2 regions of the Streptomyces sp. NPDC054794 genome follow, and region 1 is predicted to be linked to the other one. Evidence: riboswitches for the same ligand, from Rfam matches in the RefSeq annotation. Region 1 holds a riboswitch; the other holds the start of a gene.

Region 1 (6,636 bases):
GAGCGGATCCACATCATCGCGATCATCCGGTAGGCGCGCAGCCCCTCCGCGACCCGGCCCGGCTCAGCCACCCTGCACCACCACCCGTCGGGTCGCCACGGACTGCACCAGCCGCCCCAGCGCCAGCAGCGCGAGCGCCCATACGCCCTGGAAGGCGAAGACCCCCCACGGCTCGGCACGCCCCAACAGCACGTCCGCGGGGGCCTGGAGCAGCGAGGACCAGGGCAGGGCGCGTACGGTCTCGCCGATCGCGCCCGGGAACACGTTCAGCGGGAGCACCATCCCGGAGCAGAAGAACCCCGTGATCCACGCCGTCTGGGCCACCCCGGTGCCGTCCAGCAGCCAGAACGCGCTCAGCGCCACCAGGAAGCGGATCCCGAAACCGACCAGCATCGCCAGCAGGACGGCGACGAGGAAGGCGGCCCAGGTCCCCGCGTCCGAGGGCAGCGCCACCCGGAAGAAGACCGCGCCGAAGACGAACGGGAGCACGCCCCGGCCCATCAGCTGGAACAGGGCCCGGCCCAAATCGGCGAAGAGCCACCACAGTTGCAGATCGGCGGGCCGGTAGAGGTCGATCGCGATGTCACCCGTACGGATGCGTTCCATCAACTCGTCCTCGACGCCGCCGCCCCCGATCGCGAGCGTCGACAACAGCGCCTGCCCGAGCCAGACGTAGGTGACGGCCTGCGCCTGGTCGTAGCCGCCCAGGTGCGGTTTCTCGTCCCACAGGGCCAGATACGTGTAGACCAGGATCAGGCCGAAGACGGTATTGGTGAACACCCCTGCCGCCGTGGCCGCCCGATAGGTCGCGTACCGTCGGAACGCCCCCGAGGCGACGGCCGCGTACAACCGTCCCGCGCCCACGCCAGTCAACCTCCCGGACCCAACGACACCGAAGCGCAGGAGCCTAGCCCGCGCCCGACGGGGTCTGCCACGCATTTTCGGTACCGGACACGCCCCGGAATCCTGGAACGGAACGCTTGGTGCGAGAGTCTTCATCACGGGGCCCAGATGGCGTACGAGGCCGTACGGGAACGTACGAGGCGAAACAGGAGTCCGTGCACGACATGAGCGACGAGCCGCAGCCGCTGCCGCAGCAGAAGAACGAGGGCGGTGCGACGACAGAGCCGCCGGCGGCTGGAGAGCCCGCCGGACAGGGCGGCAAGGCGGCCGAGAACGCCAAGGCCGTCCCGAACGCGCGGAAAGCCGAGCCGAACGAGCCCGCCGAGCCTGCGAAACGCGCGGAGCGCGCGGAGCCGCCCGAGCCGGCGGAACCGTCGAAGCCCGCGTCGGCCGGCAACTCCGCGGAGCCCGCCAAGAAGCCGGAGGCGACGGGGCCCGCGTGGAGCGCCGACACCACCAGGCTCAACAGGGTCAAGGAGAGCGCGGGGGCCAACGCCGGGGCCACCGGGAACGCCGGGAACAGCGGGGCCACCGACACCACGAAGCTCGCGAAGGTCACGGAGAACACGCCGCCCGCCGCCGGAGCGGCCGACACCACCAAGCTCACCCGCATCAAGGACAACGCGCCCACCGCCAAGCCGACCCAGCCCGCCGGCGCGGCGGGCGCGGGGAACGCGGCGGCCGCGGGGAACACGCCGGGTGCCGGCAGCGCCGACACCACCAGGCTCACCCGGATCAAGGAGAACGCCCCGGCCCCGAGGCCCGGCCGGCCCGCCGGCCCGGCGCAGCCCCCGCGGAGAGCGCCGGGCGCGGCGGCAGCAGCCGCGAGTGCCGCAGTCGCGGCCAACGCCGCCGGCCCGGCAGCCCCGCCCGCCGCGGCCGCCCCCGCGAGCACCGCGCCCCCGACTCAGGGCAAGAAGGCGAAGCGTCCCAGGCGCACCGGCTGGCGGCGGCTCGTTCCGACCTGGCGCATGGTGCTCGGTACCTGCGTCATCGGGGTCCTGCTGATCATCGGGCTGTTCGTCCTCGGGTACTCGCTCGTGAAGATCCCGCCGGCCAACGCCATGGCCATGAAGCAGAGCAACGTGTACCTGTACGCGGACGGCTCCCAACTGGCCCGTGACGGCGAGATCAACCGGGAGAACGTCAGCCTCGCGCAGATCTCCAAGGCCGCCCAGCACGCCGTACTGGCCGCCGAGGACCGGGACTTCTACACCGAGTCGGCCATCGACCCCAAGGCGATGATCCGCGCGGCCTGGAACACCGCGACCGGCAAGGGCAAGCAGTCCGGTTCGACGATCACCCAGCAGTACGTGAAGAACTACTACCTGGCCCAGGAACAGACGGTCACCCGTAAGGCCAAGGAGTTCTTCATCTCGATCAAGCTGGACCGCAACAAGAGCAAGAACGAGATCCTCGAGGGCTACCTCAACACCAGCTACTTCGGCCGCAACGCCTACGGCATCCAGTCCGCCGCCCAGGCCTACTACGGCGTGGACGCCACCGACCTGGACCCGGCCCGCGCCGCCTACCTCGCCGCGCTGGTCAACGCGCCCAGCGAGTACGACGTGATCGCCCACCCGGAGAACAAGCCGGCGGCCGTGGCCCGCTGGAGGTACGTGCTGGACGGCATGGTCAAGAAGGGCTGGCTCAGCGAGTCCGAGCGGGCCGGCATGAAGTTCCCGATGCCGAAGGAACAGACCGTCTCCACGGGCCTGTCCGGGCAGCGCGGCTACATCGTCGAGGCGGTCAAGCACTACCTCATCACCAACAAGATCGTCGACGCGGACGCGCTGGAGGCGGGCGGCTACCGCATCACCACGACGCTGCACAAGGACAAGCAGAAGGCCTTCGTCGCGGCGGTCAACGACAAGCTGATGGACAAGCTGGACAAGAAGAACCGCAAGGTGGACAACTACGTCCGCGCGGGCGGTGCCTCCGTCGACCCGAAGACCGGCAAGGTCGTCGCGATGTACGGCGGCGTCGACTACGTGAAGCAGTACACCAACGGCGCCACCCGCGGCGACTACCAAGTCGGCTCCACCTTCAAGCCGTTCGTGTTCACCTCGGCCGTGGAGAACGGCTCCGTGACGCAGGACGGCCGGACCATCACGCCGAACACGTACTACGACGGCACCAACCGGCGGACCGTGCAGGGCTGGAGCGGCGGCGCGTACTCGCCGGAGAACGAGGACTCCCGGTCGTACGGCGAGATCACCGTGCGCAAGGCCACCGATCTGTCGGTCAACTCGGTGTACGCGCAGATGGCCGTGGACGTCGGCCCGTCGAAGGTCAAGCAGACCGCGGTCGACCTCGGCGTACCCGCCGACACCAAGGACCTGCAGCCCTACCCGTCCATCGCCCTGGGCACGGCCACCGCCAGCGTCCTGGACATGGCGGAGGCGTACGCCACGCTCGCCAACCACGGCAAGCACGGCACGTACACGATGATCGAGAAGATCACCAAGGACGGCACGTCGGAGGTGAAGCTGCCCGACCAGCCGGTCAAGCAGGCCGTCAGCCGTGAGGCCGCCGACACCACGACGTCGATCCTGCAGAGCGTGGTCGAGACCGGCACCGCGACCGCCGCCCAGGCCGCCGGCCGGCCCGCGGCCGGCAAGACCGGTACCGCGGAGGAGGACACGGCGGCCTGGTTCGCCGGTTACACGCCCGACCTCGCCACGGTCGTCGCCGTCATGGGCCAGGACCCGGTGACGGCCGCCCACCGGCCGCTGTACAACGCGCTGGGCCTGCAGCGCATCAACGGCGGCGGGGCGCCCACCGAGATCTGGGCGCAGTACACCGAGGCCGCGCTCAAGGGCGAGCCTGTGAGCGACTTCGACCTCCAGCTGGAGCCGGGCGCCGAGGAGACCCAGGAGCCCACCGGTGCGCCCTCGACGGAGCCGGGCACCGGCGACCAGGACAACGGCGGCACCACGGACGGCGGTCAGGACACCCAGGGGCAGACCCAGGGCCAGACGGACGGCCAGGACAACGGCGGCGGCACGACCGGGAGCACCACGGACGGTTCGACGACCACCGACGGCGGCACCACGACCGACGGCGGGACGACGACGGACGGGGGCGCGACGACCACCGGCGGCACCACGGACGGCTCGACGACCACCGACGGCGGCCCGACCACCACCGGCGGCGACCCGACCACCAACGGCGGCACCACGGACGGCACGACCGACGGCACCACGACCGCGGGGCCGGGCGGCCAGCCGCTCTTCGGCCGACGGGAGTGACCGCCCCCGGTCAGTGACCGGAGGTCGCCTTCAGCCCGACCACGGCGACCAACAGGAGAACGACGAAGAAGACGCGGGCGGCGGTCACCGGCTCCCCCAGCACCACCATGCCGAGCACCGCCGCCCCCGCGGCCCCGATGCCCACCCACACGCCGTAGGCGGTACCGATGGGCAGGGACCGGGCCGCGTACGACAGCAGCAGCATGCTGGCGACGATGCCGGCGCCGGTGAACAGGCTGGGGACGGGACGGGTGAAACCGTCGGTGTACTTCATGCCGATGGACCAGGCGACTTCGAGAAGACCGGCGACGACGAGCAGGACCCAGGCCATGGGGAGCACCTCCGTGGAACGTACTGACGGGTGGTGCGTCGTCTTGCGTACGTCCCGGTACGGCGCGTCTCGTCGGGCTGGCTACTGTCGAATTTAGCAAAGGAACGACAAAAAGGGCTGGTGACCCTGGTCACCAGCCCTTTTCCGCTGCTGTTTCAGAGGTACAGACCTGTCGAGTCCTCCGAGCCCTCGAACCGGTCCGCGGCCACCGCGTGCAGGTCCCGTTCGCGCATGAGCACGTAGGCCACGCCCCGCACCTCGACCTCGGCCCGGTCCTCCGGGTCGTACAGGACGCGGTCGCCCGGCTCCACCGACCGTACGTTCTGCCCGACCGCGACGACCTCGGCCCAGGCCAGCCGTCGTCCGACCGCCGCCGTGGCGGGGATCAGGATGCCGCCGCCCGACCGTCGCTCGCCCTCGCTGGTGTCCTGCCGGACGAGCACGCGGTCGTGCAGCATCCGGATGGGCAGCTTGTCGTGGTGGGTGCTGTGGTCATGTCTGTTGGCGCTCACGCCTTCGAACCTACCTGCCTTTGACGCGTCCGTACGCGACCGGGTCAGCCCTTGCGTCGCCGGGAGCCGAGGGCCAGCAGCCCCACGACGCCGACGGCGAGGAGCGCGACGGGCACGATCCGCTCGACGCGGGGCGCCCCCTCCTCGTTCACGAACTGGGCCTTCACATCGCTGACCACCCGGTTGACCTGCACATAGGCCCGACCGAGGGTGTGGTCGACGTTGGCGACGACCTTCGCCTTGGCATCGCCGACGATGGTCTTCGGATGCACCCGCACCCCGATCTCGTCCAGCGTCTCGGCCAGCACCTCGCGGCGGCGCTTGATGTCCGCCTCGATCTGCGCCGGGGTTCTGGTGTCCGACGTCTCCGCCACCGTTCGGCCTCCGAAGTCTTCGATGCTGTTCCGGACAGTCTGTCAGCTTCGGGCGCCGCCGCGCCCCAAGGGGCCCCACCGTTACGCTGGACCGATGAGCGAGCGACTCCAGCCCGGGGACGTGGCCCCCGCCTTCACCCTGCCCGACGCCGACGGCAACGAGGTGTCCTTGTCGGACCACAAGGGCCGCAAGGTCATCGTCTACTTCTACCCGGCGGCCCTGACGCCCGGCTGCACCAAGCAGGCCTGCGACTTCACCGACAACCTCGACGTGCTGGCCGGCGCGGGGTACGACGTGATCGGCATCTCCCCCGACAAGCCGGAGAAGCTGGCCAAGTTCCGCGAGAAGGAATCCCTGAAGGTCACGCTCGTGGCCGACCCCGACAAGAAGGTCCTGGAGGCGTACGGCGCCTTCGGCGAGAAGAAGCTGTACGGCAAGACGGTCGTCGGCGTCATCCGCTCCACGGTGGTCGTGGACGAGGAGGGCAAGGTCGAACGCGCCCTCTACAACGTCAAGGCCACCGGCCACGTGGCGAAGATCATCAAGGATCTGGGCGTCTGAGGCATCCGACGGCACGCTTCTGCTGCTCGGCGGCCCGCACCGGGGCGACCTGGTGCGGGCCGATTTGCATCTCGGGCGTGACTGTCCGATAAGCGGTTCGTTACTTCGTGCGAGGCCGGGAACATGCGGCCGGGAACGGAGGGGGCTCATGGGGGCCAGTGCGTACACCAAGGAGCGGCTGGAGGAGGCGGCTCGGGGGGCGCGGACGTTGTCGGAGGCGTTGGTGCGGTTGGGGGTGGATCCGGGAAGTTCGACGCGGCGATATGTGGCCGAGCGGATGAGGAAGCTGAGGGTGGATACGTCACACTTTGAGCGGGAGGGGGTGAAGTGGACGAGGGAGGTCCTTCAGGCCGCGGTTTCGGCCTCGACGAACATGTGCGAGGTGCTGCGCAATCTTGGGCTGGGCGTCGTTGGCGGACACCACACGCACATCAGCCGCCGGATCAAGGCGTACGGAATCGACACGTCGCACTTCCAGGTACCAACCCGCCGAGGCAGACCCTGGCGCCCGCGGACTCCGGAAGGTTTGCTCGTCGAGCAGCCCGCCGCACAGGCCCGGCGCATTCCGAGTGACCGTCTCAAGTGGGCTATGACGGTGTCGGGCGTTCCGGAACGATGTGCCGTATGCGGTGCGGAGGCGAGCTGGCGAGGCCATCCTCTTCCCCTGGAGGTCGATCACATCGACGGCGACTGGCGAGACAAC
Region 2 (6,636 bases), on a different contig from region 1:
CCTCGCCACCCACCACGGGCTGCGCCCCACCCCCGAACTCATCGGCGTCGTCTTCGTCGCCGCCGGCCTCGCCCTGTCCCTCGTCGTCCGTGACACCGCGGCGCACGTGGCCCTCGAACTCGCCCAGCACGCCGAGCCCTCGCCCACCGGCGAGGACGCGGGACCGGCCGCCGCCTTCGCCCGTACCTCCTGGCGCAACCGCTCCCTGCGCGGCGCCAGCCAGGCCGGGCTGGTCAACAACCTCAACGACGGCCTCACCTGGGGTGTCTTCCCCCTGCTGTTCACCGACCACGGCCTGGGCCTCGCCGCCGTGGGCCTGATCAAGGGCCTCTATCCCATCCTGTGGGGCCTCGGCCAGATTCCCACCGGCCACCTCGCCGACCGCATCGGCCGCAAACCCCTGATCGTCCACGGCATGCTCGTCCAGGCCGCCGGATTCGTCCTCGCTCTCGCCCTCCTGGGCCGCCCGCTGCTCGCCGGAGTCGTCTCCGCGGTCTTCCTCGGCATCGGCACCGCCATGGTCTACCCGGCCCTGATCGCCTCCGTCTCCGACCACGCCCACCCCACCTGGCGCGCCAACGCCCTCGGCACCTACCGTTTCTGGCGCGACGTCGGCTACGCCGTCGGCGCCCTGGTGGCCGGCATCCTCGCCGACGCCCTCGGGCTCGACGCCACGGTCGTCGCCGCCGCCGTCCTCACGGCCGCGTCCGGCGTCTTCGCGGCGCGCTGGATCGCCTGAGCACCGCCGCACCGGCGAGACACTGGCAGAGGCGGCCGGGCGCGGCCTATCGTGAAGTCACTTCGCTCTGTAGTGACTCCGCCACATCTCGTACGGACGCCTGCCCTCCTCACCCAGGAAGCGAGCCCCCGATGAGCGGCACCGAGAAGACCCCCGCTTCCGTCCCGCTCGGGGACCTCACCGCGGAGCACACCTCCGTCACCCTGCTGGAGCGGCTGGCCGACAAGCTCGGCGCCCGGGCCTCGGCGGCCGCGGTGTACGGCGAACCCGTCACCCGGGACGGCGTCACCGTCATCCCCGTGGCCCGGGTCGGCTTCGGCTTCGGCGGCGGCACCGGGCGCGAGATCGGTACCGCGAAGACCGCCGAGGGCGGCGGGGGAGGAGGCGGCCTGGAGGCCCGTCCGCTCGGCTTCATCGAGATCAAGGACGGTACGGCGGTCTACAAGCCCATCCGCGACCCGTGGACGGACGTGGCCCTCCCGCTGATGGCCGTGCTGGCCGGGGTCCTCGGCTCCAAGTCGGTGCGCGCCCTGACCCTGCTGCGGAGTCGTAGCCGTACTTGAGCGCGCGAGCGCTTGCGAGGCCTGCGCCCGGGTCCCGCTCGAATCGACAGGCGGCCACGGCGAAGGGAAGACTGATCCCAGCACGTCGTGCACGCCCGCTCCTGCGAGGACAGCATGTGGTCCCGGACATCGATCGCCGACCCTGCCCGTCACCAGCGCCGACCCTGCCTGTCACAGCGGAGCCCACGCACCGGCATCACACGCCACCCATGATGCGGTGCCCAGGTGTGCGCGTCCTTCATGAACGCGGTTCGGGGCGCCTTCCGTAGCGGGGCGCGTCGCTGCCCGAAGGCACTGGCCGGAGCGGGCCGCGCGGGAGTGGCAACCCCCGGAGTAAGGAGTCCGATCATGGAAATCAATGGATCGGTCGCCCTGGTGACCGGCGCGAACCGGGGCATCGGGCTGGCCTTCTCGCGCGCCCTGCTGGCCCGGGGAGCCGCCAAGGTGTACGCGGGCGTCCGCCGGCCCGAGGACTTCGAGGAGCCCGGGCTGGAAGCCGTACGTCTCGATGTCACCGACCCCGAGCAGGTCGAGGCCGCGGCAGCGGCCGCGTCGGACGTCACCATAGTGATCAACAACGCGGGCATCCAGGCGGGGCCGGGACTCTTCGAGGGATCCTTCGACGGTGCGCGGCGGGAGCTGGAGGTGAACTACCTGGGCACCTGGGCCGTGTCGCGGGCCTTCGCGCCGGTCCTCGCCGCGAACGGCGGCGGAGCCCTGGTGAACATGCTGTCGGTGGCCTCATGGCGAGCGAACAGCCGCTGGCCCAGCTACGCGGCGTCGAAGTCCGCCCAGTGGTCCCTGACCAACGCGCTCCGCATCGCGCTGCGGGAACAGGGCACGCTCGTCGTCGGGGTGCACGCGGGCTATGTGGACACCGACGCCACCGTGACGGTCGACGCCCCGAAGATCGAGGCGGCGGACGTGGCCGAGATGACCATGGACGCCATCGCACGCGACGAGCCGGAGGTCCTCGTCGACGAACCCGCCCGCCAGGTGCGCGCCGCCCTGTCCGGCCCCTTGGATCTGCAGTACCCGACCCCCTGACCGCGCTCGGAGCGACGGCGAGGCGGACTGAGGCGGAGTGAGGTGGAGCGATGGACACGGACTTCGACGTCGTCGTCCTGGGGGCCGGCCCGGGCGGATACGTGGCGGCCGTCCGCTGCGCCCAGCTGGGACTGCGTACGGCGATCGTGGAAGGCCGGTTCTGGGGCGGCGTCTGCCTGAACATCGGATGCATCCCCGCGAAGGCCCTGCTGCGCAACGCGGAGATCGCCCACCTGGTCACGCACGACGCGGAGAAGTTCGGTCTGAAGATCGGCGGAGACGTGACCCTGGACTACCGGGCCGCCTATGAACGAAGCCGGGTGGTGGCCGACGGGCGCGCCAAGGGCGTCGGCTATCTGATGCGCAAGAACAAGATCACCCAGTTCGAGGGGCAGGGCACGTTTCTCGACCCGCACACGATGCAGGTGCGGATGAGGGACGGCGAGGCGACGCTGTCCTTCCGCTCCTGCGTCATCGCGACCGGAGCGACCGTGAAGCTGCTCCCGGGGACGACACTGGGCAGGCGCGTCGTCACCTACGAGGAACAGATCCTCTCCGACAGCCTCCCGGCGAGCCTGATCATCGCCGGTGCGGGTGCCATCGGGGTCGAGTTCGCGTACCTGCTGCGGTGTTACGGGGTCGAGGTGACGCTGGTCGAGTTCCTCGACCGGATCGCGCCACTGGAGGACGAGGAGGTCTCGGCCGAGCTCACCAAGCGCTTCCGGCGCCAGGGGATCAACCTGCTGACCTCCACGCGGGTGCGGAGCATGGAGGAGGCCGACGACCGGGTCCGTGTGGTCGTCGAGCGGGACGGCCGGCAGGAGGTCCTGGAGGCGGAGAAGGTGCTGCAGGCCACGGGCTTCCACCCGCGGACCGGTGGCTACGGACTGTCAGCGACGGGCGTCCGGCTCACCGATCGCGGAGCCATCGACATCGACGGGTACTGCCGCACCGACCAGCCGCACATCTACGCGATCGGCGATGTGACGGCGAAGCAGATGCTGGCCCACACCGCCGAGGCGATGGGCGTCGTCGCCGCCGAGAGCATCGCCGGCGCGGAGACCATGGAACTGGACTACCGCATGATTCCGCGCGCGACGTTCTGCCAGCCGCAGATCGCCAGTTTCGGTTGGACCGAGAGCGAGGCGCGCGCTGAGGGCTTCGACGTGCGGGTGGCGACGTTCCCGTTCACCGCCAACGCCAAGGCGCACGGATTCGGCGACACCGCGGGATTCGTGAAGCTGATCAGCGACGGCCGCCACGGCGAACTGCTGGGCGGCCACATGATCGGTCCGGACGTCACCGAGCTGCTTCCCGAGCTCACGCTGGCGCAGAAATGGGACCTCACGGTGACCGAGCTCATCCGGAACGTCCATGCGCATCCGACGCTGAGCGAGGCGGTCCAGGACGCCCTGCACGGCCTCGCGGGACACATGATCAACCTCTGAAGCCGTGGCCCCCTGGGACACCCTTACCTCTGGGCCACCCGTCAGCTCGCCGTGTGTGCCGAGGCGCCGGGTCGCGTGTAGGCCTGCCGCGGGTTGAGGGGCCCGTGATCGCCCGCGCAGACGACGACGACTTCCAGCGGGTCGTCGCAGTCACGGTGCCGCACCTCCAGCGGCGGTCCCTCCGGATCCGCGGTGTAGCGGTCGCCCCACTGCTTCAGGGCGATCATCACGGGCCACAGGTCCCAGCCCTTGGACGAGAGCCGGTACTCGTGGCGGGTGCGATGCCCCGGCTCACGGTACGGAACGGTGTCCAGGATCCCGGCCGCGACCAGCTTGCGCAGCCGGTCCGCCAGCACCGCCTCGGACAGCCCCACGTGCCGCCGGAAGTCGTCGAAGCGGCGCACGCCGTTCATCGCGTCACGCAACACGAGCAGCGACCACTTCTCGCCGATCAGGTCGAGGGTGCGCTGCACGGTGCAGTTCTCGGTGCTCAGGTCCAGCCAGGCCATGGGGCCATCGTAGGCTGACTGTGACATTGACAGCCAGAGGTTCGACTGGCTAACTTCGAATCTGGAAGCCAGCTGAGGAGGGCACGGTCATGTCGAGGTCACGCACGTTCGAGTGGGAGGACCCGGGTATCTCCGCGGCCGCCGTCGGCCAGGAGAGCGGACTCGACTTCCTGCGCGGAGTGCTCGGCGGACGTCTGCCCTCCGCGCCCATCGGCGCGACCATCGGCTTCTCCCTGGAGGAGGTCGACTTCGGGCGCGCCGTCTTCGTCCTGGAACCGGGGGAGGAGCACTACAACCCCATCGGCAGCGTGCACGGCGGCGTCTACGCAACCCTGCTCGACTCGGCCGCGGGCTGCGCCGTGCAGTCCATCCTGCCGGCGGGCATGGGATACACCTCGCTCGACCTCAGCGTGAAGTTCCTGCGCCGCATCACCGTCGACACGGGCAAGGTCCGCGCCGTCGGCTCCCTCCTCAACCACGGCCGCCGCACCGCCCTCGCGCAGGCCGAACTCCTCGACTCCGACGACCGTCTCCTGGCCCACGCGACGAGCAGTTGCATGCTGTTTCCGGTGTCGGCCGGCTGAGGTCCTTCGGGGAGCCGAAACGCCGCGATGATGCCGTGTTAGCGTCATCGCGGAGGCTCGTACGTGCCTGCCCCGGACGAGATGCGCGCCGTACCCGGTCTGCCAAGACGACGCGTCGGAGGAGACGTCATGGAAGCGGGTACGGGCCTGATCGATTTCGCCGGTGGTGTTCCCCGGCCCCAGGCGCTGGACGTCCGGTGGATCCACGGCTCGCCGTCGGCGAAGCACAACACCGATCCGGACATCCAGGTCCATGCCTACGACGAGCACACGTTCATCCTGCGGCAGAACATGGCGATCGACTATGAAGCGCCGTTCCTGTTCCTGCTGTTCGGCAATTCCCGGGCGGTGTTGATCGACACCGGCGCCACCGCGTCCGCGGAGTTCTTTCCGCTGCGCCGGGTGGTCGACGAACTCGTCGACGGGTGGCTCGCCCGGCACCCCCGGGAGGAGTATCACCTCCTCGTTCTGCACACCCACGCGCACGGCGACCATGTCGCGGGCGACGGCCAGTTCGCCGACCGCCCCCACACCACCGTGGTGGGCGCGGACCTGGCCACCGCCTGGGAGTACTTCCGGTTCGGCACGGACCCCGACGCCGTGAGCACGGTCGACCTGGGCGGCCGGGTGCTGGAGTGCCTGGCCACCCCGGGCCACCACGAGGCGGCGGTGACGTTCTACGACCCGTGGACCGGGTTCCTGCTCACCGGAGACACGGTCTACCCCGGTCGGCTCTACATCCAGGACTGGCACGCCTTCGCCCGCACCGTCGACCGGCTGATCGAGTTCTCCGACCGTCGGCCGGTCACGTACGTGCTCGGCTGCCACATCGAGATGACCAGTCGGCCGGGCGTGGACTACCCGATCCGTACCACCTACCAGCCCGACGAGCCCCCGCTCCAGATGACGACCGATCACCTGCGCCGGATCCGCGCGGCGATCGCGGAGGCCGGCGACCGACCCGGCCGGCGCGCCTGCGCGGATTTCATCCTCTACCCCGTCTGACGCCGCCGGCTCGGACATCGGTCCGAGGGCGCTGTCAGTGCCGAGCCGTAGCCTTCCGGATATCCGCACATGGCGTGGTACTCGGAGCGTTGGGGGTATAGATGCGCAGGCCGGTCGAGGGCGAGGTTTCCGTTCACTACGGTCAGATCTACGTCGAGAGCGATCCGGACAGCTACGGCCCGGACCTCGCCGAGGCGTTCGCGGGGCAGAGCTCCGGGCTCTGCGGGGCGGCGATCCCCGGCACGCTGTGGCTGACGACCGGGCTGCACACCGGCGAGGTCGGATTCACCGTCGAAGTGCACGAGGAACCAGCGCGGTTGGACCCGGAATGGGAGGACGTGGTGGAGGTGTCCTTCCGACCCGTGTCGAACAGCACCGCCCTCGTCCTGTGGGGAGGCATGGGCGACTGGGACCTGGGCCTGGAAGAGACGGACTACCGGGTGCGCTACTGCGCCAAGGGCATGGACACGGCACGCGAGCGCGACACCCGACTCGATGACGAGCCCCAACTGGACAGCTACCTGCTCCAGTTCTGGCCCGCTCCGCCGTCGCCGGACCGCGTCCTGAAGCAGACCTCCGGTTCCGCCGCCTACTGGCACGGCTACGCCCGCGAGCTGCCGCCCCCTCCCACCCCCGCCGAACGCGCCGAGGCCGTACGCCTTGCCCGCCTCGCACAGGAACAGGCGGACAGAGAACGCGAACTCGCCTACGAACTGTGGGACTGGGGCGGGCAACTGCCCA

Evidence for each region. Region 1 has a riboswitch for guanidine ahead of ACWGKT_RS03045 (DMT family transporter). Riboswitches for the same ligand answer to the same signal wherever they lie in the genome.
Region 2: it holds a riboswitch for guanidine, as region 1 does, so the genes downstream of both, ACWGKT_RS25025 (MBL fold metallo-hydrolase) here and ACWGKT_RS03045 (DMT family transporter) in region 1, are expected to answer to the same signal.

What each region holds. Positions count from the first base shown of each region.
Region 1 is NZ_JBSHAQ010000002.1:204,616-211,251, forward strand. It holds gene ACWGKT_RS03030 (ABC transporter permease) at 1-26, opposite strand, end outside; gene ACWGKT_RS03035 (ABC transporter permease) at 64-864, opposite strand; gene ACWGKT_RS03040 (transglycosylase domain-containing protein) at 1,515-4,154, shown strand; gene ACWGKT_RS03045 (DMT family transporter) at 4,165-4,485, opposite strand; guanidine-III (ykkC-III) riboswitch at 4,518-4,588, opposite strand; gene ACWGKT_RS03050 (GroES family chaperonin) at 4,641-4,997, opposite strand; gene ACWGKT_RS03055 (DUF3618 domain-containing protein) at 5,042-5,371, opposite strand; gene bcp (thioredoxin-dependent thiol peroxidase) at 5,466-5,933, shown strand; gene ACWGKT_RS03065 (HNH endonuclease signature motif containing protein) at 6,082-6,636, shown strand, end outside.
Region 2 is NZ_JBSHAQ010000024.1:73,025-79,660, forward strand. It holds gene ACWGKT_RS24995 (MFS transporter) at 1-739, shown strand, start outside; gene ACWGKT_RS25000 (spore germination protein GerW family protein) at 871-1,302, shown strand; gene ACWGKT_RS25005 (SDR family oxidoreductase) at 1,651-2,349, shown strand; gene lpdA (dihydrolipoyl dehydrogenase) at 2,400-3,797, shown strand; gene ACWGKT_RS25015 (winged helix-turn-helix transcriptional regulator) at 3,839-4,306, opposite strand; gene ACWGKT_RS25020 (PaaI family thioesterase) at 4,396-4,890, shown strand; guanidine-III (ykkC-III) riboswitch at 4,940-5,007, shown strand; gene ACWGKT_RS25025 (MBL fold metallo-hydrolase) at 5,020-5,895, shown strand; gene ACWGKT_RS25030 (hypothetical protein) at 5,997-6,636, shown strand, end outside.